Regions from separate parts of the Providencia sp. LY12 genome, predicted to be linked through region 3. Evidence: predicted binding sites of a transcription regulator. Region 3 holds the regulator's gene; each other region holds the start of a gene.
The links. The regulator Fur, encoded in region 3, represses iron uptake genes when iron is present. The targets are predictions, from matches to a motif close to ATAATAATGAGAACNACTATCAA.
Positions count from the first base shown of each region.

Region 1: ygiD (4,5-DOPA-extradiol-dioxygenase) is a predicted target of Fur. The motif match lies at 4,202-4,224, and genes of this name have one in related genera.
Region 2: ACY3ZI_RS09410 (siderophore-interacting protein) is a predicted target of Fur. The motif match lies at 4,860-4,882, and genes of this name have one in related genera.

Region 1 covers NZ_CM172594.1:3,552,703-3,560,448, reverse strand. The annotation lists gene glnE (bifunctional [glutamate--ammonia ligase]-adenylyl-L-tyrosine phosphorylase/[glutamate--ammonia-ligase] adenylyltransferase) at 1-1,031, shown strand, start outside; gene hldE (bifunctional D-glycero-beta-D-manno-heptose-7-phosphate kinase/D-glycero-beta-D-manno-heptose 1-phosphate adenylyltransferase HldE) at 1,127-2,554, shown strand; gene ubiK (ubiquinone biosynthesis accessory factor UbiK) at 2,643-2,921, opposite strand; FMN riboswitch at 3,147-3,314, shown strand; gene ribB (3,4-dihydroxy-2-butanone-4-phosphate synthase) at 3,469-4,122, shown strand; gene ygiD (4,5-DOPA-extradiol-dioxygenase) at 4,293-5,096, shown strand; gene ACY3ZI_RS16905 (glutathionylspermidine synthase family protein) at 5,189-6,349, opposite strand; gene ACY3ZI_RS16900 (DUF1190 family protein) at 6,356-7,063, opposite strand; gene tolC (outer membrane channel protein TolC) at 7,472-7,746, opposite strand, start outside.
Region 2 covers NZ_CM172594.1:1,973,864-1,981,609, reverse strand. The annotation lists gene ACY3ZI_RS09435 (LysE family translocator) at 1-579, shown strand, start outside; gene ACY3ZI_RS09430 (aminotransferase-like domain-containing protein) at 626-2,044, opposite strand; gene ACY3ZI_RS09425 (cytochrome ubiquinol oxidase subunit I) at 2,289-3,626, shown strand; gene cydB (cytochrome d ubiquinol oxidase subunit II) at 3,616-4,626, shown strand; gene ACY3ZI_RS09415 (DUF2474 domain-containing protein) at 4,583-4,762, shown strand; gene ACY3ZI_RS09410 (siderophore-interacting protein) at 4,917-5,756, shown strand; gene phoH (phosphate starvation-inducible protein PhoH) at 5,828-6,613, opposite strand; gene ACY3ZI_RS09400 (endonuclease) at 7,100-7,746, opposite strand, start outside.
Region 3 covers NZ_CM172594.1:1,496,791-1,504,536, forward strand. The annotation lists gene ansB (L-asparaginase 2) at 1-710, shown strand, start outside; gene ACY3ZI_RS06900 (bactofilin family protein) at 887-1,408, opposite strand; gene fur (ferric iron uptake transcriptional regulator) at 1,840-2,286, opposite strand; gene fldA (flavodoxin FldA) at 2,516-3,043, opposite strand; gene ybfE (LexA regulated protein) at 3,198-3,491, opposite strand; gene ACY3ZI_RS06920 (type I secretion system permease/ATPase) at 3,665-5,755, opposite strand; gene ACY3ZI_RS06925 (HlyD family type I secretion periplasmic adaptor subunit) at 5,759-7,087, opposite strand; gene ACY3ZI_RS06930 (peptidase domain-containing ABC transporter) at 7,105-7,746, opposite strand, start outside.

The sequences.
Region 1 (7,746 bases), 2.1 Mb from region 3:
GTGTACCTGAAGATGACGAAGAGCAGCTATTAGAAGCACTCCGCCAATTTAAACAGGCACAATTATTACGCATTGCCGCGGAGGATATCTCTGGGGTACTCCCTGTGATGAAAGTGAGTGACCACTTAACGTATTTGGCTGAAGCGATTATTGATGCGGTGGTACGCCAAGCATGGCAAATGATGGTCAAGCGTTATGGTGAGCCAGATCACTTAGCGCAGTTTGATGAAAAACAGTACGGATTTGCGGTACTGGGTTATGGAAAATTAGGCGGCTGGGAGTTGGGTTATAGCTCAGATTTGGATTTGGTTTTTCTGTTTGACTGCCCGATGAATGCGGTGACAACAGGGGATCGTTCCATCGAGGCTCGCCAATTTTATCTGCGTGTTGCGCAGCGTATTATTCATCTTTTTAGCACCCGCACGGCTTCAGGGGTATTGTACGAAGTGGATGCGCGCCTAAGACCTTCTGGTGAATCGGGCATGTTGGTCAGCACAATTCAATCTTTCGATGACTACCAAAAAAATGATGCGTGGACATGGGAACACCAAGCGCTGATCCGTGCTCGCATGGTATTTGGTGATAGTTCTCTACAACAAAAATTCACGCAAATTCGTCATGAAACCTTATGTCTGCCGAGAGAGCCAGATGTGCTGCGTGAGCAGGTGCGGGATATGCGTCTGAAAATGCATCGGCATTTGGGAAGCCATCAGGAAAATGAGTTTGATTTAAAAGCGGATCCGGGCGGGATCACTGACATTGAATTTATTGCTCAATACTTAGTGCTGCGTTTTGCTATTGATAACCCAGCGCTGACTCGCTGGTCTGATAATGTGCGTATTTTTGAGTTAATGGCACAGTATGATTTTATGCCGGAAGAAGAGGCGTATGGCTTAACGCAGGCGTATGTCACGATGCGTAACGAGCTACACCATTTAGCGCTACAATCTTTACCGAGTCGGGTAGATAGCCAGCAATTTGCGAGTCAACGAGCTTTGGTGCTTGCCAGCTGGAAAAAATGGCTTGAGTAATTGATTAGCTAGCAAATTATTTAGGCGATATCGCGCAATATGCTAGTATTAGCGGCAATTAATTTCAGATTTTCTTTTCATAACTGGAGTGCGGGATGAAAGTAACCCTTCCTGATTATAAGCAAGCAGGTGTATTGGTTGTTGGTGATGTCATGTTAGATCGCTACTGGCATGGACCTACGAATCGCATTTCACCTGAAGCGCCGGTTCCGGTTGTTAAAGTGACCATGGTGGAAGAGCGCCCGGGCGGCGCTGCAAACGTGGCAATGAACATTGCGTCACTGGGCGCAAATTCTCGCTTAGTGGGTTTAACAGGGATTGATGATGCGGCAAAAGCGCTGACCGAGAACCTGAATGGCGTGAATGTCCGCTGTGATTTTGTAGCAATTCCAACGCATCCAACCATTACTAAGTTACGTGTTTTATCCCGTAACCAGCAGCTGATCCGCCTCGACTTTGAAGAAGGGTTCGAAAATGTGGATGCACAGCCAATGTTAGAGCGCATCGAACAAGCTCTGCCACATATTGGCGCATTGGTGCTGTCTGACTATGCGAAAGGTGCATTAACCGAAGTTGAGAAGATGATTGCGCTGGCGAATAAAGCAGGCGTGCCTGTTCTTATCGACCCGAAAGGCAACAACTTCGAACGTTATCGCGGAGCGACCCTGTTAACGCCAAATATGTCTGAATTTGAAGCGATAGTGGGTCGCTGCAAGGATAATAAAGATGTTGAAGAAAAAGGGATGCAGCTTCTTGAGTCTTTAGAGTTATCAGCACTGTTGATTACTCGCTCAGAGCAAGGGATGAGTTTGATCCGCCGTAATGAGGCACCTCTACATTTACCGACTGAAGCACAGGAAGTCTTTGATGTGACAGGGGCTGGCGATACGGTCATTGGCGTATTGGCGGCATCAATTGCATCAGGTCGTCCATTGCATGAAGCTTGTGCATTAGCGAATGCAGCGGCGGGTGTTGTGGTTGGTAAATTAGGGACTTCAACGGTTTCCCCTATTGAATTAGAAAATGCGATCCGTGGTCGCGCAGAGAATGGTTTCGGCGTAATGACCGAAAGCCAGCTTAAACAAGCCGTAGCCGATGCGCGTGCTCGCGGTGAGCGCGTAGTGATGACCAATGGATGTTTCGATATTCTGCATGCAGGACATGTTTCCTATTTGGCAAATGCACGTAAATTGGGTGATCGCCTGATTGTTGCGGTAAACAGTGATGCATCGACCCGTCGCTTGAAAGGGGAAACTCGCCCAGTTAATCCATTAGACCAGCGTATGATTGTGTTGGGCGCATTAGGTGCTGTGGATTGGGTTGTGCCATTCGAGGAAGATACACCTCAGCGTTTGATCTCCGAAATTCTGCCTGACATTTTAGTAAAAGGTGGTGATTATCAGCCAGATGAGATTGCCGGTAGCAAGGAAGTGTGGGCTGCTGGTGGGCAAGTGATGGTACTGAATTTCGAAGATGGTATTTCAACCACCAATATCATTAAAAATATTATGAAAACCAAATAATTAAATATTAATTGGTTTTAGCAAAAGCCTAGCTTTTTGTCTGCATTTAAATGCGTACAGAAGTTAGGCTTTTTTGTTTGTGACTGAATCAATCTTCTTGTTTTTCTTCAATCACTTTTTCATCTGAAAAACGGGCTTCAAGTGCGCTAACGCGCTGCTCCATTTTCATCAGTTTTTCGCGAGTGCGCAGCAAAACTTGCGTTTGAATATCAAACTCTTCTCGGCTGACTAAATCTAATTTGCCAAGCTGAGATTGCAGCAGTGAACGAAGCTTTTTATCAAAGTCTTCACCTAAGTCACGCACGCCTTTTGGAAGAGCACCTTGAATTTGGCGGGCAACTTGTTCAATTTTTTTCGGATCGAGCATTCGCGGGTCCTTCAGTTTCAATATAACATCAGCTTTAAGATAGCGTCAGTTTCACAATAAATAATGTGGGGTAGTGTAATACCTGCGGCGTTATGAATAAACCACCTTCTTCTATTATTATGGAAACACACTGCTTCATCTTGTTTTTATTGGCGAAAAGTGTGAGTAAGTTTCCAGTTTATCGTTTGTTCGTTGCACCATTGAATTATTGGAGTTATATTGATTGCGTAATCTCAGGGCGGGGTGAAAGTCCCCACCGGCGGTAACATGCATCGCGCATGAAGCCCGCGAGCGCTTTGTTATCTTTGGCATTATTGTCATGGATAGGAAAGGTCAGCAGATCCAGTGTGAATCTGGAGCCGACGGTTATAGTCCGGATGGGAGAGAATCACTGTATCTGCATGTTTGTACCTATTGGGTGCAACATTGTTCTACATATTGAATGGCGAAACGGCTGTGAAGTCGTTATGTTTATTCATTTCTCGTACTCCTAAGACTGCCCTGGTTCTGGTAACTCAAATATTGTTAATTTAAGAAGGTTTTTACCATGAATCAGACGCTACTTTCCGAATTCGGTAATCCAACCGAGCGTGTTGAAAATGCAATTGAAGCCCTGCGCCAAGGCAAAGGTATCTTAGTTCTCGATGATGAAGATCGTGAGAATGAAGGTGACTTAGTGTTTGCAGCAGAAACCATGACCACAGAGCAAATGGCAATGACCATTCGCTACAGCAGCGGCATTGTGTGCCTGTGTATTACGGAAGAACGCCGTAAGCAGCTTGATATTCCGATGATGGTGGAAAAAAACACCAGCCAAAACCAAACTGGTTTTACGGTCACTATTGAAGCGGCAAAAGGCGTAACAACAGGCGTTTCTGCGGCTGACCGTATCACAACGATTAAAACCGCAATTGCGGATAACGCGGTACCTGCGGACATTAACCGTCCAGGTCACGTATTCCCTCTGCGCGCTCGTGAGGGTGGGGTATTAACTCGCCGTGGTCATACGGAAGCGACAATCGACTTAGCTGTACTGGCAGGTTTCAAACCCGCAGGAGTACTGTGTGAGTTAACCAACGATGATGGCAGCATGGCGCGTGCGCCAGATGTGGTGAAGTTTGCTCGTGAGCACAACATGACTGTTGTGACTATCGAAGACTTAGTGAACTACCGCCTTCAGTTGGAAAAAAAAGCCAGCTAATTTGCTAGGTTTTTAAAACGTTTTGCTTATAGAGTCATCGGCCACAAAGTTGCACACCTTTGTGGCCTCTTCAAATTTTTTGATGATCATTCTCATAATTCCCCCACTGTGTTTTTTCTAAAAAAGGGTATGCTGATACTCATTATCCTTTTTGTGGAATTGAGGTCATCATGTCGACAAATAACCAACACTTAACCCATCGAATGCCTGCGGTATTTATCGGTCATGGTAGTCCGATGAACGCGATTAACCATAATTCGTACACTAAAGCATGGGAAAAACTAGGCAAGATCTTGCCTAGACCGCGTGCGATTTTGGTGATCTCAGCACACTGGTATACCCGTGGAACGGCGATCACAGCGATGGTTAAACCGAAAACTATCCATGATTTTGGTGGTTTCCCTGAAGCTTTATACCAAATTGAGTATCCAGCACCGGGCTCTCCAGAACTGGCTAAACAGGTGGCTGAATTACTGTCTCCAGAGCCAATTTATCAAGATAAAGAGGAGTGGGGGCTTGACCACGGTACATGGGAAATTTTAGTCCGTATGTATCCTCAAGCGGATATCCCTGTTGTTCAGCTCAGTATTGATGGGTCGAAACCGGCTGCTTGGCATTATGAGTTAGGTAAAAAGCTGGCGATATTACGAAATGAAGGGGTATTGATTATGGGCAGCGGTAACGTAGTTCATAATTTAAGAGCGATGGATTGGCAAAATGCTAATGCAGCACCTTATCCTTGGGCAACCTCTTTTGAGCAGTTTGTGTATGACAATTTACGCAGTCACGAGCAGCCGCATCCGCTCACAAAAGGGTTAGATCGTGAAGATGGTAAATTATCGAATCCATCGCCGGAACACTTTTTACCTATCTTACCTATTTTAGGGACTTGGGATGGTGAAGAAGGGATAAGTACGCCGGTGGAGGGGATTGTTTCCGCATCACTGAGCATGTTGTCAGTGCAAATTGGTTAATACTGAGAACAAAAAAATAAGAAAGCGGCACGAAATAGTTCGTTGCCGCTTTCTTTTTATCAGACACCCTGTTTTATCAAACTAACGAAATATTAGTCGATAATAATATGTGGGTAGAAACGAGATAAATCCTGAGTAATCAGTTCTTTATCTTCGCGAATGCAGATGCCCGCAGGTTGATCGTTAACTAACCAGCTGCCCACTAATGTGTAACTGCCTTCAAATTTTGGCAGTGAGTGGAATTGCTGGATAATCATCCCTTCTTCACCATAAGGGCCATCCGCAGAAGCGATTTCTTTGCCATTTTCGATGACGCGAATATTCGCACCTTCACGAGAAAATAGCGGTTTAATCACATAGCTTTCAAGCTCTGGTTTGTTACCATCCGCAAAGTAGGCTGGTAGCAAGTTTGGATGATCAGGGAACATTTCCCATAACATTGGCAGTAACGCTTTGTTGGAAATAATGCTTTTCCATGCTGGCTCTAACCAACGTACACCCGCATCTTGCAGCTTGGTTGAGAAGATTTCTCTGAGCATAAATTCCCAAGGATACAGTTTGAACAGGTTACTAATGACCTGATCTTGTGTATCGGTGAACTCGCCTTTTTCACCCAGCCCGATTTCATCTATATACAGGAATTCGGTCGCTACACCAGCTTCATTCGCACAGTCTTGCAGATATTGGACTGTGCCACGATCTTCTTCGGTATCTTGGCAGCAAGCCATATGTAGCAAACGGAAACCGTATTGATCTTTCAGCTCACCAAAACGCTCAATCAGCTGCTCTTGGATGCTGTTAAATTGGTCTGCATTTTCTGGTAGTTTTCCAGCTTCGATTTGGTCTTCTAACCAAATCCATTGGAAGAACGCTGACTCATACAGTGACGTTGGTGTATCCGCATTATTTTCCAGTAACTTAGGTGGATTTACGCCATCGTAAGCTAAGTCTAGGCGGGAATATAATGAAGGCTGCTCACTTTTCCACGAACTACGGACAAATTCCCAACAGTGTTTAGGAATTTGGAAGCGAGCGAGTAATTCATCGCTTTCAACAACGCGCTCAACCACTTTTAAACACATTTGGTGAATTTCAGCGGTGGCTTCTTCAATTTCTTCAACTTGTGCTAGCGTGAATTGGTAATAGGCATCTTCAGACCAGTACGGCTCGCCGTACATGGTGTGAAAGTGAAAACCAAACTCATCTGCTTTTTCACGCCAGTTAGGACGCTCTACAATAGGAACACGTTTCATTACTTATCAACCACCCATTGAACGGGAAGAGGATGAGCTGGATTTCGCGGACGAAGATGAACGTTGCGCTGTCGCTTGTTTGTTGACTGTGTCACCGAAGCCGCCACGAGTAATAGTGGAGGTGGTGGCTGGTTTTGGTGCCATCGCAGTTTTTGGTACGCTCATTGAACGACCACCAGCAACGGCTGGACCATAACTTTTACCCGTCGCATCAACAAATTTACCATTGGCTGGGCTGGCTGGGTTTTTAGAGCTAAACAGCGGTTGAGATGGTGCGCTACCGCCCATCATACGGCCCATCATGTAGCCCATCATTAATGGCATCCACATGCTGCCACTGCTTTGTTGTTGAGCTACTGGCTCGCCAGCTGCTGGTGTGCTTGTACCTGCGATACCTGCCTGAGCTGGTGCCTGAGTACACATTGCTTCACCAAATTCCGCTACGCAATCTTCTTGAGTTGCGTATTTTGGCGCCGTTTTAGCGGCTTCATTCAATGCGTTGTTATACGCAAGGGTGCATTGATCTGCTTGAGATGGATTGGCTTGGCTACAGTCTTGCGCGTTAGTGTACAGAGACACAGTTTCATCGCTCTCTTCACACGCAGACAGCATAAATACAGCACTGACCGCTACAGCGACAGGAGCTAAACGGTATGAGCGCCAAGACTTACGGAAGGCGTTCTGATTAATATTTTTGGTACGCTTCATGGTCATGGTAATTACCTTGAATAAATAATAAGTAAGAGGTTCGAGATGTTGCCCTTAGAATAGGGGATATAGGATAAAAATTAAAGTACAAATGCTGCACAAATAATGGGAAATGATGGATTTAGCGAAATTGATTCCATTTTTGCATGTTGTTGGTGAAATCTAATGCCGAGTAATTCCTATTTTTCTTTGATATCAATAAATTAATTATGACGATTTTTTGACTGTGGTTGCAATTAACCTCAGTCAGAATTGACTGAATTTTAAGAATTAGATGAATAAATAATACGGTAAGTTATTCATTATTTAGGGAACAGACAAATTCGCGTTATTTTAAAATAAGCGCTTGGATGATAGGGCTAAAAAAATAGCCCGCCATTTGGACGAGCTATTTTCATCGACTAAATTAAATGATTATTTAATTTTTGGTGCAGTCGAGTTGCGAATAATGCTGTCAGGTGAAGTTTGGATCTCTTTACCTAAGCTAGCATTTAAACGAGCAATATCATCTTCGTTTAACGTACCACGCGCAAATTCGATGTTCAGTTGGTTGATCATATAATCGTAACGGGCGTTAGACAGGTTTTGCTTAGCTTGATACAGCGCAGTTGTTGCTGTTAACACGTCAACGATAGTACGAGTTCCCACTTGGTAGCCAGCTTCCATTGCATCTAATGAGCTTTGTGCTG
Region 2 (7,746 bases), 480 kb from region 3:
ACTGTCATTCCTTTGATTTGCACACCAGGTCCCGATATTTTATTTATCTCATCACAAGGGTTATCAGGCGGAATCTCTGCTGCGTGGAAAGCCAATTTGGGTATTATTCTCGGCTATGTGACCCATGCCATTTTAGCGGCACTTGGGCTCGCGGCTATTGTTGCAACTTCACCAATTATCTTCCAAACCATCAAATGGGTGGGGGTCGCCTATGTTGCTTACTTAGCTGTCCGTATGCTGTTATCGGCCATGAAATCGAGAAAGATTCAAATTAATACCGTTTCCACGCAAGCTGTGATTGGCAAAGCGTTCCTCACTAGCTTCCTTAACCCTAAGGGATTACTAGTTTATTTCGCAATTTTACCTAATTTTATCCATGTTTCCGAAAGTGTTGCAATACAATCTTTAATCTTATCAGCGACTTTCATCACATCATGCATCATTATTTACGGTGCCATCGGCATGATATTCGCATCAATGCATAATCGCCAACAATATAACGATAAAAAACGTCGCATTACCGAAGGTGTTGCTGGTGGAATGTTAACCTTTGCAGCTATCGGACTTGCAAGCAGCTAAGCAACTCTTAAGGGTAAGCGCGACCTCCACGCTCACCCTATTTTCCCTATTTTAGCCCCGTTAATCGATAGCATAAACGCCCTAAAACTTGCATCGCCTGTTCAAGCCTGTCATTCCATGCAAATGATGCATTTAAGCGAAATGCATGATTGAATTGGTCGCTGGTTGAGAACATGCTCCCCGGTGCTATGCTAATCCCTTCCTTTAATGCTAATTGATACAGCTGGATGGCGTTAAATGGTGGTTCAAATTCCAACCATAAAAAATAGCCCCCTTTTGGGGTATTCACTTTAACCGTGGACGGCATATATTTAGCGATTGCGCTCAGCATTAAATGTTGCCGCTGTTCCATCGTTTGGCGAAGCTTACGCAGATGACTATCATACCCCCCTTGAGATAAGTATTCCGCGATCGCCAGTTGGGTTGGCACACTGGCCGAAACGGTGCTCATCATCTGCAAATGCTGAATTTTGCTCGCGTGATGACCTGCTGCTACCCACCCGACACGGTATCCCGGCGCTAAACATTTCGAAAATGATGAACAGTGGAAAAAGTTTCCTTGTGAATCGAGTGATTTTGCAGGAATAGGTTGCTGAGTACCAAAATAAAGCTCGCCATACACATCATCTTCGATCAACACAATTTTATGACTGTTCAAAATATTCACCAACCGCTTTTTATTGGCTGGAGGCATCGTACCGCCTAACGGGTTTTGGTAGTGCGTCATCAACCAGCAAGCTTTGATCGGGTATTTATCCGCAATATCCTCTAACGCATCAAGATCAATTCCAAATAATGGGTCAGTTTTGATGGCAATCGCTTTAAGTTTTAAGCGCTCTATCGCCTGCAAGGAACCATAAAATGCAGGAGATTCAATCACTACCCAATCACCCGGTTGAGTAACCGCTTGTAAGCTCAGCACCAATGACTCCATCGCACCTGCCGTGATCACAATTTCATCAGGGGCAACGTGGATCCCTTGCGTTGCATAGCGCTGGGCAATATTGCGACGTAGCTGTTCATTCCCCGGAGGTAAGTTAGTGGTGGTATTGGTTTTCGATAAACGACGCGCCACCGAAGCGAGAGACTTGGCTAGTTTTGGATCATCCAGTAAAGCGGGCTCTGGGAAAGCAGAGCCAAATGGGATAATATCTGGGTCTTTGCATGCTTGCAGTACACCGAAAATAGAGGCGTTAATCTCCACATTTTCATTTAGATGGAGCCCTTTTCCCCCTTTTGCGGCGGCAAATGCATTATTGCGATTTGCAACATAATAGCCAGATTGCGGGCGCGCAGCGACCCACCCCTGACTTTCCAGTAATTGATAAGCTTGTACCACCGTCATTAAGCTTAAACCCGATTGCTTAACGCTCTCTCTCAGTGAAGGTAGCCTGTCACCTACTTGCCAAATATTATCTTCAATCTGTTGACGAATTTGTGCTGCTAGCTGTTCGTATCTCGTCATTCCCGCCTCACTGTTATAGGTGATTTGCTAAAAATTGTTACTATTATAGTTTATCGTCTCATGTTCTACTTATCCACACATTCACCTGACTTTTTTTAACTATAACCACAAAACATTTTTAGTTGGATTTATGAGTGTTAACAATCCAGCGAAATCAATTATTTATTGCTAAGGAACAGCCCAAAATTGCTTCGCAATGGCTGGAAATGTGGCGTGTCGAAATCAATTCCATTCAGGGGTCAATATGTTTGGACTAACTGCGCTGGAGCTTGCCCGTATTCAATTCGCGTTTACGGTATCGTTCCATATTATCTTCCCTGCCATCACCATCGGACTTGCCAGTTTTTTGGCGGTACTCGAAGGTTTATGGCTCAAAACCCGCGATACTGACTATATAAAGCTGTTCCATTTTTGGTCAAAAGTGTTTGCTGTCAATTTCGGTATGGGGGTCGTTTCTGGATTGGTGATGGCATACCAATTTGGAACTAACTGGAGTTTCTTCTCGGATTTTGCAGGTGGCATCACCGGCCCACTCTTAACCTATGAAGTGCTCACCGCCTTCTTCTTAGAAGCTGGCTTCCTCGGTGTCATGCTATTTGGTATGAATCGCGTGGGCGAAAAGCTTCACTACTTTGCGACGTGCATGGTTGCACTCGGTACCATCATTTCAACCTTCTGGATCCTTGCATCCAATAGCTTTATGCAAACGCCTCAAGGTTTTGAAATTATCGATGGGCGAATTGTCCCTGTCGATTGGTTAGCGGTGATCTTTAACCCATCATTCCCATACCGCTTACTCCATATGACCACTGCGGCATTCTTGGCAGCGGCATTTTTTATTGGTGCATCCGGCGCATGGCATTTACTCAAAGGCAATAAATCCTCCGCCATGAAGAAAATGTTCTCCATGTCCTTGTGGTTGATCCTGATTTTAGCGCCAGTCCAAGCTTTTATCGGCGATGCTCACGGGTTAAATACCCTAAAACATCAGCCTGTTAAAGTCGCAGCAATGGAAGGTCACTGGGAAAATAAACCCGGCGAAGCCACCCCGCTGATCCTCTTCGGTATTCCAAATATGGAAAAAGAAAAAACCGAATATGCCATTGAAATTCCCTACATGGCGAGCCTGATTTTGACACACAGCACCACCAAACAGGTTCCAGCACTAAAAGAGTTTCCACCTGAAGATAGACCAAATGTGTTTATGGTGTTCTGGTCATTCCGCGTGATGGTGGGCTTAGGCATGTTAATGATTGCTGCTGGTGTTTGGGGATTATGGCTGCGTTCGCGTAAAAAACTGTATGAATCCAAACTGTTCCTGCGTTTTATGTTCGTCATGGCACCATCAGGTTTAATCGCCATCTTAGCCGGTTGGTTTACCACCGAAATCGGTCGTCAGCCTTGGGTTGTCTACGGGTTACAACGTACCGCAGATGCTGTGAGCGCCCATGGTGAAATGCACATGAGCGTGAGCTTGCTAGCCTTCTTTGTGGTGTACGGCGGCGTATTTGGGATTGGCTACATGTACATGATGAAATTAATTCGTAAAGGTATCTCCGAGGAGGCAACTCATGGGCATTGATTTACCACTAATTTGGTTTGTCATCATCGTCTTCAGTATGTTGATGTATATCGTGATGGACGGTTTTGACTTAGGTATTGGTATTTTGTACCCAGCCTTAAAAGAGAGCCAAGACCGAGATTTGATGATGAACAGTGTGGCACCTGTTTGGGATGGTAATGAAACGTGGTTAGTGCTTGGTGGTGCGGCGCTATTTGGAGCATTCCCATTAGCCTATGCTATTGTTTTAGATGCGCTATCTATTCCACTAACCTTTATGTTACTGGCATTGATTTTTCGCGGGGTCGCCTTCGAGTTTCGCTTCCGCGCCGATGAATCTCATCGCCGCCGCTGGGATCACGCCTTTATTTGGGGCTCGATTCTTACTACATTCTCCCAAGGGATTGTGATTGGCGCGTTTATTCAAGGCTTCCACGTTGAAAACCGCGTGTATATGGGCGGCTATTTTGACTGGTTCGCACCTTTCCCGCTGTTCTGTGGATTCGGTTTAGTCATAGCTTATGCTTTACTGGCATGTGGCTGGTTGATCATGAAAACGGAAGGACATCTGCGCAAAACCATGTATCGCGTGTTAACCCCATTAACACTGGTCATGTTAGCAGTGATTGGCGTTATCAGTTTATGGACGCCAATGTTAAATGACGCCGTTTATGAACGCTGGTTTAGCTTGCCAAACCTGTTTTTCTTTTTACCCGTTCCTCTATTAGTGCTCGGTTGTGTATGGTTGATTTTAAAAAGTGCCAAACGCCAACGTTACGATAGCGTGCCATTTCTTGCTGCATTAATGCTGATTTTCTTAGGATTTACAGGATTAGGCATCAGCGTTTGGCCAAGTTTAATTCCGCCAGCAATTACCTTCCGCGATGCGGCAGGTCCTTCAGAAAGCTTAGGCTTTATGCTAGTTGGCGCCCTGTTCATCATCCCTGTTATTTTGGTTTACACCTATTGGAGTTACTATGTCTTCAGAGGAAAAATTACCCCAGACCAAGGCTATCACTGATACAACTCTTCGCTCACCTTGGTGGAAGAAGCTCGGCTGGATGGCGGCAATTTGGTTAGGAAGCGTATTGGCACTATTCGCCTTTTCTTCCTTATTTAGATTGTTGATGACTGCCGCCGGCATGAAAGTGAAGTAAACTCGTTGCCGCAGCATTAAAATGCTGCGGCATATTTATAATTAGACGCTCAATAATCCTGCATCTTTTGAATAGTTTTCCTATAAACATTCATGATATGATAATGATAATAATTAACATATAATAATATTATCATTAAGAAAGGAGACGGTTAGTGGCTAGTGAACAGACTGTTGAAAAAAATATCTACCGCCCAGCGCCCCCACAGCTCATTCAAGTTAAATCCATTGTCGATATCAGCCCTTCTATTCGCAGCATCACATTTACGGGTGAAAAGTTAGCCAATTATCCAACGAAGTGTGAAGGTGGTCATCTCAAAATTTTTATTGCTCCTGACCATCAAAGCCAACCCGCGCTTCCTTTTCTCACTGAAAAAGGACGTAGCTGGCCAGAAGATAAGCCGCGCCCTTTTGTGCGCACTTACACCGTTCGCGCTATTCGCCCTGAGCTCAACGAAATCGATATTGAATTTGCCATGCACGAAGGGGTGACGGGGCCGGCTTATCTGTTTGCTCGTGATGCAAAACCGGGTTATTGGCTGGGGATCACCAACCCTGGAGGGCCAGATCCACTACTGCCTATCCGCGCACATTACTTTATGGCGGGTGATTCAAGCTCTTTACCCGCAATAGCAGCGCTACTGGAAAAAATGCCTGACACAGCAACGGGACGCGTCGTTTTACGCCTTGACCATCAAACGGATATTCGCGAGTTAACCAAACCGGCTGGTATCGAAATTGATTGGATTTGTGGAGATATTAGCCAGACTACTAATCTGATTAATACCTTTAAATCGTGGGATATTCCAGAATCCGATGTGGGCTTCTGGATTGCTGGTGAAGACCAAATTATCCGCGAATTGCGCCGTTTTATTCGCCGTGAAAAAGGTTTTGGTCGCGATGATATCTACGCAATTCCTTATTGGCGATATGGCTATGATGAGGAAGGTTATCATCATGAACGTCATGCCGTCATGGATAACCCCGACGACTAATTAAAAAAACTGCCCCTAATCTGGGGCAGTTTCATACATTAATTAGCCTGTGTAGTGGGTTAAACTAGTTATTAGTCATTGTAAGCCATCAGCGCTTTGTGACACAGCTGAGATCTTACACAGTCATCAATCGTGAAGTTGACCATCGAGACCATTTCATCGCTACTAAAACGCTGTAACGCATCCCCCAAACCTGACTGAACGCCGCTTGGTAAATCACATTGGGTTACGTCACCGTTCACAATTACCGTTACGTTCTCACCCAAACGGGTTAAAAACATCTTCATTTGAGTGACTGTGACGTTCTGCGCTTCATCGAGAATAACAATAGCATTTTCGAATGTGCGACCGCGCATATAAGCAAATGGTGCTATTTCGACTTTAGCAATCTCAGGGCGTAAACAATATTGCAGGAACGAAGCGCCTAATCGCTTCATTAATACGTCATAAACGGGTCGGAAATAAGGCGCAAACTTTTCAGACATATCCCCCGGCAAGAATCCGAGATCTTCCTCCGCTTGCAATACCGGTCTGGTCACAATGATTTTACTGATTTCCTTGTTAATCAAGGCATCCGCGGCTAACGCAGTACTAATATAGGTTTTACCGCACCCTGCCTCACCATTAGCGAAAATCAATTGTTTGTGTTTGATGGAATTAATATAGAGCTTTTGGGCTTCATTACGTGGTGTTATCGGAGTTTCATCGCGACGTTCTTTCGCCATACCTATCGGCTCAATGCCCGTAAATTCAGCGAAGGAGGTAACGTTGTTCATATCATACCTCCCTGAACGATCTTTGCGTGATGTACGTTTCATTTCACGACGTGCTTTTGTTGCAGCTTTCTGTCTACTCATAGTATTAACCCTTCCAGGTATCGATGATGTCAATTTCAGATGACGAACTATTCAAAACAGAGAGGAGCTCCCTTCAAGCTCTTGTGTAACTTAGGTTGATAATTTGGGTATAAAAAAACCGGTTAGCAATCTCATCATGTCAGTTTCATGATGGAGTGGTAACCGGTCTCGCACATTGATTAACAAACACCTAGTTCTCATTAGTTTCTCCTATACAGGCGATACTCGTAAACTAAAGAATCTGCATGACAATATTATGACAATATAAAAAATAATTCACTCGCACTATAAATATTACATTGAGCCGAATATCATCAACCTACAACGTTTCCTTATATTAAATATAGCGCGTGTTTTTTTTGAATTGCAACATTAAATTAACAGGAAATGTGTAAATTCACCTACCCATCAGATAAAATGTGAGAAATATCATATAAAAGCTGCAATAACCTATCAATACATTGCATTATTACAGCTTAAATTTGATTAGCGTGGTTTACAATTACCCGCAAGCTGATAACCTTTTGCTTGAGCATCCGCTTCATTAGCAAAGAATTCTGCATTTTTATCCGATAAGGTTTTAAAGCCAGAACAGTGGGATAAATGATATTTCTTTGAATTACGGTTACCTTTTACCTGCATCTCATTTTCCTTGTTTGGGGTAGATTGAGGTGCTGGCAGAGGAACTATTTCACTGGGCTTATCACTCATATTTAAGCCATCGCCGCTATTTTTATGCCCTAAACTCCATGTTCTTTCGCCCGTCACAAATGGGTTATGGTGCCCCATCATTTTAGCAATACGCTGGTCACGTTTTTGTTCCCATTCATCCACTGGGTACTGTTTATCCCACGCCATAAATAACTGCTGCTGTTGGCGTGACATGGATAAGTTATAACGGTCATGCATATAGAAGTAGACCCGTGCAACCTGCCCTTTTACCTCATCGCGCGGCTCAAAGATTCTCTGTTTAAAATCAATACGACTACGACATGCACCGTAAGAATAAGGCGCATTAGCAGGTAACTGACCATAACTCCAATTACTGCGGTCACCGTTCACTTCCCCAATTGAAGGCGCGAGGTTATGCATATCAGCCTCCATTCGAGAAAACACTGGGTCAGTTGAGACGC
Region 3 (7,746 bases):
ACACCATGGAGGAAACAGCCTTTTTCCTTGATTTAACTACTGCCTGCAAAAAACCGATTGTGATGGTGGGGGCAATGCGTCCTTCCACGGCTTTGGGCGCTGACGGTCCATTGAACCTATACAATGCTGTCGTATTAGCATCTGATAAATCTGCAGGAGAGCGTGGCGTGCTGATGGCGATGAATGACAAAGTGATCCAAGGTCGCAATGTCATGAAAATGAGCACAACAGAAGTTCAAGCCTTTGATGCCGTGAATGCGGGGGCAGAAGGTTATATTCATGATGGTAAAGTCACCTATTATCAAGCACCTCAGCCTCGTGGTGATAAACCTGTTTTTGATGTCAGTAAGTTAGATAAATTACCGGAAGTGGGTATTGTCTATAACTATGCGAATGCATCTTCAGCACCAGTAAAAGCACTGCGCGAAGAAGGCGCTAAAGGTATTGTGAGTGCTGGTGTTGGTAACGGGAATATGTACAAAACTATTTTTGATGCATTAGCCAATGCAGCGAAAGATGATGTTGTCGTGGTGCGTTCTAGCCGTGTACCGACGGGCTATACAACGCGAAACGCAGAAGTGAATGATAATGAATATGGGTTTGTAGCATCTGAAAGATTGAATCCACAAAAATCTCGTGTATTACTGCAATTAGCATTAACACAAACGAAAGATCCGAAAAAAATCCAAGAGATGTTTGAACAATATTAATATTTAATAATAGGCGGCAGAGATGTCGCCTTTATTCTATTTTTATTACGTATAAGCCGTGTTCTTTTGGGGATGAGTTAATTTGTATAATCAAAATAACTCGACAATAAATACCTATAAATAAGGTAAATCAGTTATTATCGAGCAATTCTATATCATCTATTTAACAAATTTAATTATAAAGAACCCACGTCAGGTGTTTGAGCTTCTGGTTTTCCTTGTTTGGATTTTTCTTTAAATACGGCAACATTACCTTCTGATTTAACCGCAGATTTGACTTCTGCTAAACCAGAAAAAATTCCGCCTTTTTTGATGGATAAATTTGAATAGCGAATCGTGCCGTAGATTTCACCATTAGTATCAATACTAATGGTTTCTGAAATACATTCCCCTTCCACTTTACCGTTTACCCACAACTCATTGCTGGTGATATTGCCGGTAACTTGACCATTTTGCATGATTTTAACGGTATTATTTTTACCAGCAATGTTGCCAATGACTGTGCCATAGATATGAACCTGTTCATTGGAGGTAATATTGCCTTCAAATACAACATCTTTGGCGATGATAGTATTGGTTTTTTCTTCGCTGATCATTGGTGACGATACTTGCATTTTTTCCTCAGCAATTTGCTGCATGATTTCTTCTTTATTGATAGTGGGAGTGGGTTCTGGTTTGCTTTGTTTTTTATTGAACATGCGACTAACCTTTTTGTAATTGAAGTATAAAACTAAACAAATGATCGAAGATATAAAGGCAACGGATGCCACGATGGTATATCTAAAAAACCACGCTATCAAAGTAAGAAACCAGAAGAAAAAACTTATGTTCAAAAACAGATATGTTTTCTTCATTCCTTAATCTCTTACACACAAATTTGATAATTAGTATAAATTAAAATAGCACATAACAAATTAAAGAATAGAGGATGATTTTGGTTTTATCTGAAGAAATAAAGCTATGTATTTTTAAAAAATAGTCGCTAATTTTCAGCTAAAGAGCAGAAATAGGGAAATGTTAAGTATGTTCAAATAAAAATACCCACTAATAAACATTAAGTGGGTATAATTAACATTAAATGATTCATTAAATAAAGCGCGCTTTTAGTTATTCGCGCCTGATTAAGTCATTATTTAGCTTCGTGCGCAGCACTATTTTCACGACAATCGCCTTCAGCACAGTGACCGTACAAATATAAACTGTGGTTAGAGAGTTTGATACCGTGACGAGCAGCGATGTCATGCTGACGCTTTTCAATTGATTCGTCAGTGAATTCGATAACCTTGCCACAATCTAAACAGATCAAGTGGTCATGGTGGTGTTGCTGAGTTAATTCAAATACGGATTTTCCACCTTCGAAATTGTGACGAGTCACAATACCAGCATCATCAAATTGGTTTAATACGCGGTAAACAGTGGCTAACCCGATTTCTTCACCAATATCAATCAGCTTTTTGTAGAGATCTTCCGCACTGACGTGATGGCACTCAGGCTCCTGAAGTACTTCCAAAATCTTTAATCTTGGAAGAGTGACTTTGAGTCCTGCATTTTTCAATGCTTTATTATTGTCTGTCATGCGGGCTTGTCCTGTATTTTAAATCATAAATTTAACAATAATGAGACGTTTTTAACAAAAATCCAGTTGTCTTCTAAACTGATTTACAATTATAGGCATGGAAAATAAAAATAGAAACCATGCATTGTCTCATTATTTTGATTCGTTCTTAAAAGCGAGTTCATTAGATAGAGGGATTAATCCATCATATCGAATGGCTCCCGCTTTTAATTGACAATCTATGTCATTATTAGCCAAGGATTTCAGCCAGAGACATCTCTTCAGAGATTTGTTTAACCCAAGCGTCAACACGCTCTTCGGTCAGTTCTGGTTGACGATCTTCATCGATAGCAAGACCGATAAAGTGGTTATCGTCCGCCATACCTTTAGAAACTTCAAAGTGGTAGCCTTCAGTTGGCCAATGACCGACGATCACTGCACCACGCGGCTCAATGATGTCACGGATAGTTCCCATCGCATCACAGAAATATTCTGCGTAGTCTTCTTGGTCTCCACAACCAAACAGTGCGACAAGCTTGCCGTCAAAATCAATTTCTTCCAATGTTGGGAAGAAATCATCCCAATCACACTGAGCTTCACCGTAGTACCACGTAGGGATGCCAAGAAGTAGGATATCAAACGCTTCGATATCTTCTTTGCTGCATTTAGCAATATCGTGAACTTCTGCAACATCTTTGCCTAATCTTTCTTGGATCATTTTGGCAATATTTTCTGTGTTACCTGTGTCACTTCCGAAGAAAATGCCTATAACTGCCATAAAGTGATTAACCTCTTGTTTTTCTAGTAGAGAGTATAAATTACCGATTCTGCTAGAACTAAAAATAGAACGAAAATAGGTAAAATTTTGCGCCTTATTTTGGCGAAAAAAACAGTGTTAGTCTGTCAAATTTGTGTGATTTACCCAGATACGGCTAGTGATCAATTGTCTCACTAACCTGCTCAAGTTGAGCCATCAAAATTTCTTCAATTAGCTCACTTCGGCTTATGTTTTTCTCTTCAGCTAATTGGTTTAAGACCGCGACAGCGTCTTCATTTAATTTCAGCTCAACTCGACGTAGCCCTTTGACTTTGTCCCGTTTTAGCTGATTTCGTTTATTGATTCGTAATTGTTCATCCCGCGACAACGGGCTAGTTTTTGGTCGCCCAGGCCTGCGTTCTTCTGCGAACAAATCCAGTGTGGTGCGGTCAGTTTGTTCTTTTGCCATATCTACTATTGCTAACGGAAGGGGTGTGCCAGTAATTCAGCGGGCAATGATACCCTAGCTGAACCCCTAGTACCATAGGTGCATACCCCGCTAATTCATTTAATAGATTAAAAAAAAAGCACTTTTAAGAAAAAAGCATCACCCAAAGAGTAAGTGATGCTTTTTTATTCAGGTTAACGCGTCTGTTGTTGCCATAAATTGGCATAAAGGCCATTCAGTTTTAGAAGGTTCTGATGAGTTTCCGCTTCGGCGACCTCACCATTTCGTATCACGTAAATTTTATCGGCGTTCATAATGGTATTGAGACGATGCGCAATGCTAATCACAGTTCTGCCTTGCGTGATTAACGGCATGCTTTTCATGATGGCGGATTCTGATTCATAATCCAGCGCAGAAGTGGCCTCATCGAGAATTAAAATATCAGGTTCAGTAATTAAAGCCCGAGCAAGCGCAATACGCTGACGTTGACCACCAGAGAGATTTAATCCTTTTTCAGATAAATGATAATTAAAGTTTTCAGGCAGAGACATAATAAACTCATAGGCTCCCGCCAGTTTTGCTGCATGGATTAATTGCTGTTCGCTCGCTTGTGGGTAACTTAATCGGATATTTTCTGCAATTGTTCCTACAAAAAGGGTGCTTTCTTGAAGGACGACACTCATTCGGCGGCGTAGCGCCACAGTATCTGTCACCGCTAAATCCATTCCATCCACAATAACTTGCCCATGTTGAGGGATATATAGCCGTTGTAACAATTTGGTGAGGGTACTTTTTCCTGAACCAGATGGCCCTGTGATACCAATAAATTCTCCGGCTTTGATGGATAAAGTCAGGTTACTTAGCACTTCAGGGGTTTCTGGTTGATAGCGAAAGCGGATATTTTGAAACTCAATTTCCCCTTGAATGGTGCTTGAGCTAGCAATGCCTTGGCGTTCATTTTCTATAGGTTTATCAAGAATGTCGCCAACGCGACGTAGAGATATGATGGTATGTTGGAAGTCTTGCCAAATTTGAGCAAAGCGTAGAATAGGCTGAGTAACGTGGGCGCTTAACATATTAAAAGCAACAAGTTCACCGGGGCTGATGTTTCCCGCTAATACTTCATTTACGCCGATCCACAATAAAACAGCGGTGGTTATTTTGCTCACTAATGTCATCAATTGGGTCGCGACCACGCTACGCATGGACACTTTGAAACCTTGTATCAACTGTTGACTGAGTAATTTTTGCCAGCGCTTAAAAAAGTATTTTTCAGTTGCCGTCGTTTTTACGGTTTCGATTCCAGTTATTGATTCAGTTAAAAATGTGAGCCCATTTTCATCGGCTTGGTAGGATTTTTCAGTTTGCTGGCGAATGATTGGACCTAAGATCATCCACAGAACAAAAAAGACGCCCATCGAGCCTACCAGTGTCCATGTCATCACGCTGCTATACGAAAATAAGACCGCAATAAAAAGGATCACAAAGATAAAATCAATAAACAGCATCAGGGTTGAGCCAGTTAAGAATTGGCGAATATGGGCTAATTCACGGACGCGGGCGATAATTTTCCCTGTTGGCCTTAATTTAAAATAATTAAGAGGGAGAGCCATTAAATGACGATAAATTTTCCCCGAAAGTTCAGCACTAATTTGGGTGCTGGTATGGCTAAAAACTTTATTACGAATAAAGCTGTAAACAGGCTCTGCAATAGCAATGGCTAATATGCCTAAAGCAAGAACATGTAAATTAGGCAAGCTGCGCCCGACAAGTACTTTATCGATTAAGTTTTGAAATAGTAGAGGGCTTACCAGCGCAAAAAATTGCACAATTGCGGCAAGAATAAAGACATTTTTGAGTTTAAAACGTTGGCGAATAATAGATGGAATAAACCAACTGATGCCAAACGCTCTTTTTTGTTCTTTCTCCAACTGCTCTTTAATTAAAATGACGGAGTAATTGTATTTGGTGGATTTATCCCATGATTCCTCACCGTCTCCTTTAGGGGAAATCACGGTGAGTGGTGAATTTTGGGTGATAATATGCCAGCGTTGATTAATCAACACCAAAGCAGGTAATGGAATATCCTGCATCTGTTGTCGAGTGAGAGAAATGAGCTCTGTTTCATAACCAATAATCTGTGCACATTGTCTGATTTCAAAATCTGTGGGGGAGTCATTCTGCATACCAATGGCATGCATTAATTGTTCTTGAGTGACATTTTTTTGAAAATGATTAGCAATCCATATTAAGGCTTCCAAGCCATTGTTATTTTGCTGTTCCATCGATTACTTCTCTCTCATGGCTGTGGCGGTATATTCATTTATTGGGCTTAACAGGTAATCAATTAATCGCCGTTTATCTGTTTTTATTTCAGCGACAATAGACAAGCCTGGAGTCATTTCAATTTGCTCGCCTTCCACCAATAGCTGTTTGCTGCTTAAACCAATTTGCGCTAAATAAACGAGACCGAGATTGTCATCTTGCGTGCTATCGCGGGAAATGGACAATACCTCGCCTTCGATAGTCCCATAGCGGGTATAAGGGAAGGCGTCAATTTTGACATCCGCTTTTAAACCTTCTTGAATAAAGCCGATATCTTTATTGAGTATTTTGACTTCAGCTAATTGCACATGATTATTGGGCACAATAACCATCAATTGCTGTGCTGGTTGTAATACAGCTCCAAGGGTATAAACCGCAATTTGTTGCACGGTCCCATCTACTGGAGCACGAATAACTTCAAGCTGATTTCTCTCTTGGTTTTTAATCAATTCCTGTTCAAGAGAAACAAATTTGAATTTAGCTTGCTGATATTTCTCATGCCATTCTTGGTGTTTTTGCGCATTAATCCTATCTTGCTTTTCGAGCAAAGCATGATGTTGGCTATTTAATATAGAGAGTTCGGATTGTTTGGTGGTTTTTTCTTTTCTTGCGAGCAGTAATTCGCGCTCCTGTTCTAAAAATTCTTTTTGACTGATTAACTGTTTTTGACTCAGGGCGGTATGCGCATCGAGCCGTTTTTTAATATTATTCATTAAGATATTGATGTCTTTTAACTCTCGTTCTCTTGCTTGAAAGTTAACGCGATTAAGCTGAATTTCATTGGTTATTTCGTTGAGTAAGGTTTCATACTCTTTTTTAATGGTTTGATAGCTGAGTTGTGCTTGAGCTTGCTCAGCAGCTGATAGCTGGCTGTAATAAGCAGAAATTTCAATGGATTGCTGGTTGAGTAGGGCATGGTGGATCATTTCTTCACTGGCGTGAAAGTTTTTTTGGTAGTGCTGACTAAGGATATCTTGGTCTACGCCTAATACTTTAACGCTGAGCAGTGGATCCCCTTGCTTTACCTGTTGCCCATCTTCAACGTGAATTTGCTGTAAGCGGCTTAATTCAAAAGCTTGAATGGTTTGGGTGCGACCCGAAACGATGAGTTTTCCTTGAGTAGTCGCTTGAACATCTAATTTGCCAAAATAAGACCAAGCAATAGCGATAAAAATACCAACACTAATACTGATGGCTATGGTAAATGCCAAATAAGAAGGCGGTGTTTTTAGAATAGATAAATGTGCAGGTAGAAAACTATTATAGCGAGAGAGCGCTGGTTTTTTTTTCATGGTTAACATCCGTGTCATTATTTAAGAGACTGCTGAAGCGTCCATAAATGTGTATAGAATTGATTGTTCTCGATTAATTGTTGATGGCTGCCTTGCTCAACAATTTGCCCTTGCTGCATTACGATAATTCTCTGGTGATTACGGATCGTCGAAAGGCGGTGGGCAATAGTAATTACGGTACGTCCTTTGGCTATTTCTTGCATATTTTCTTGGATGATAGCTTGGGATTCATCATCTAAGGCGCTGGTGGCCTCATCGAAAATAATGATCTTCGGATCCGACAACAGTGTTCTGGCAATGGCGATGCGTTGGCGCTGCCCTCCAGAAAGAGAGGATCCGCCTTCAGCTAAAATGGTGTCATAGCCCATCGGTAATTTAAGGATGAAATCGTGGGCACCCGCCATTTTTGCGGCAATCACAACCTCATCCATTGAGGCATTGGGACGAGTTTGTGCAATGTTATCGAAAACAGATTGATGAAATAGGAAATTTTCTTGTAAAACAATGCCAATTTGTTGTCGTAGAGATGGTAGATTAATCGATGAAATCGGCATTCCATCAAGATAGATCCCCCCTTGCTCTGGGGTATATAAACGCAACATTAATCGTGCTAGCGTACTTTTCCCTGATCCCGATGTCCCGACAATACCGATGGTTTC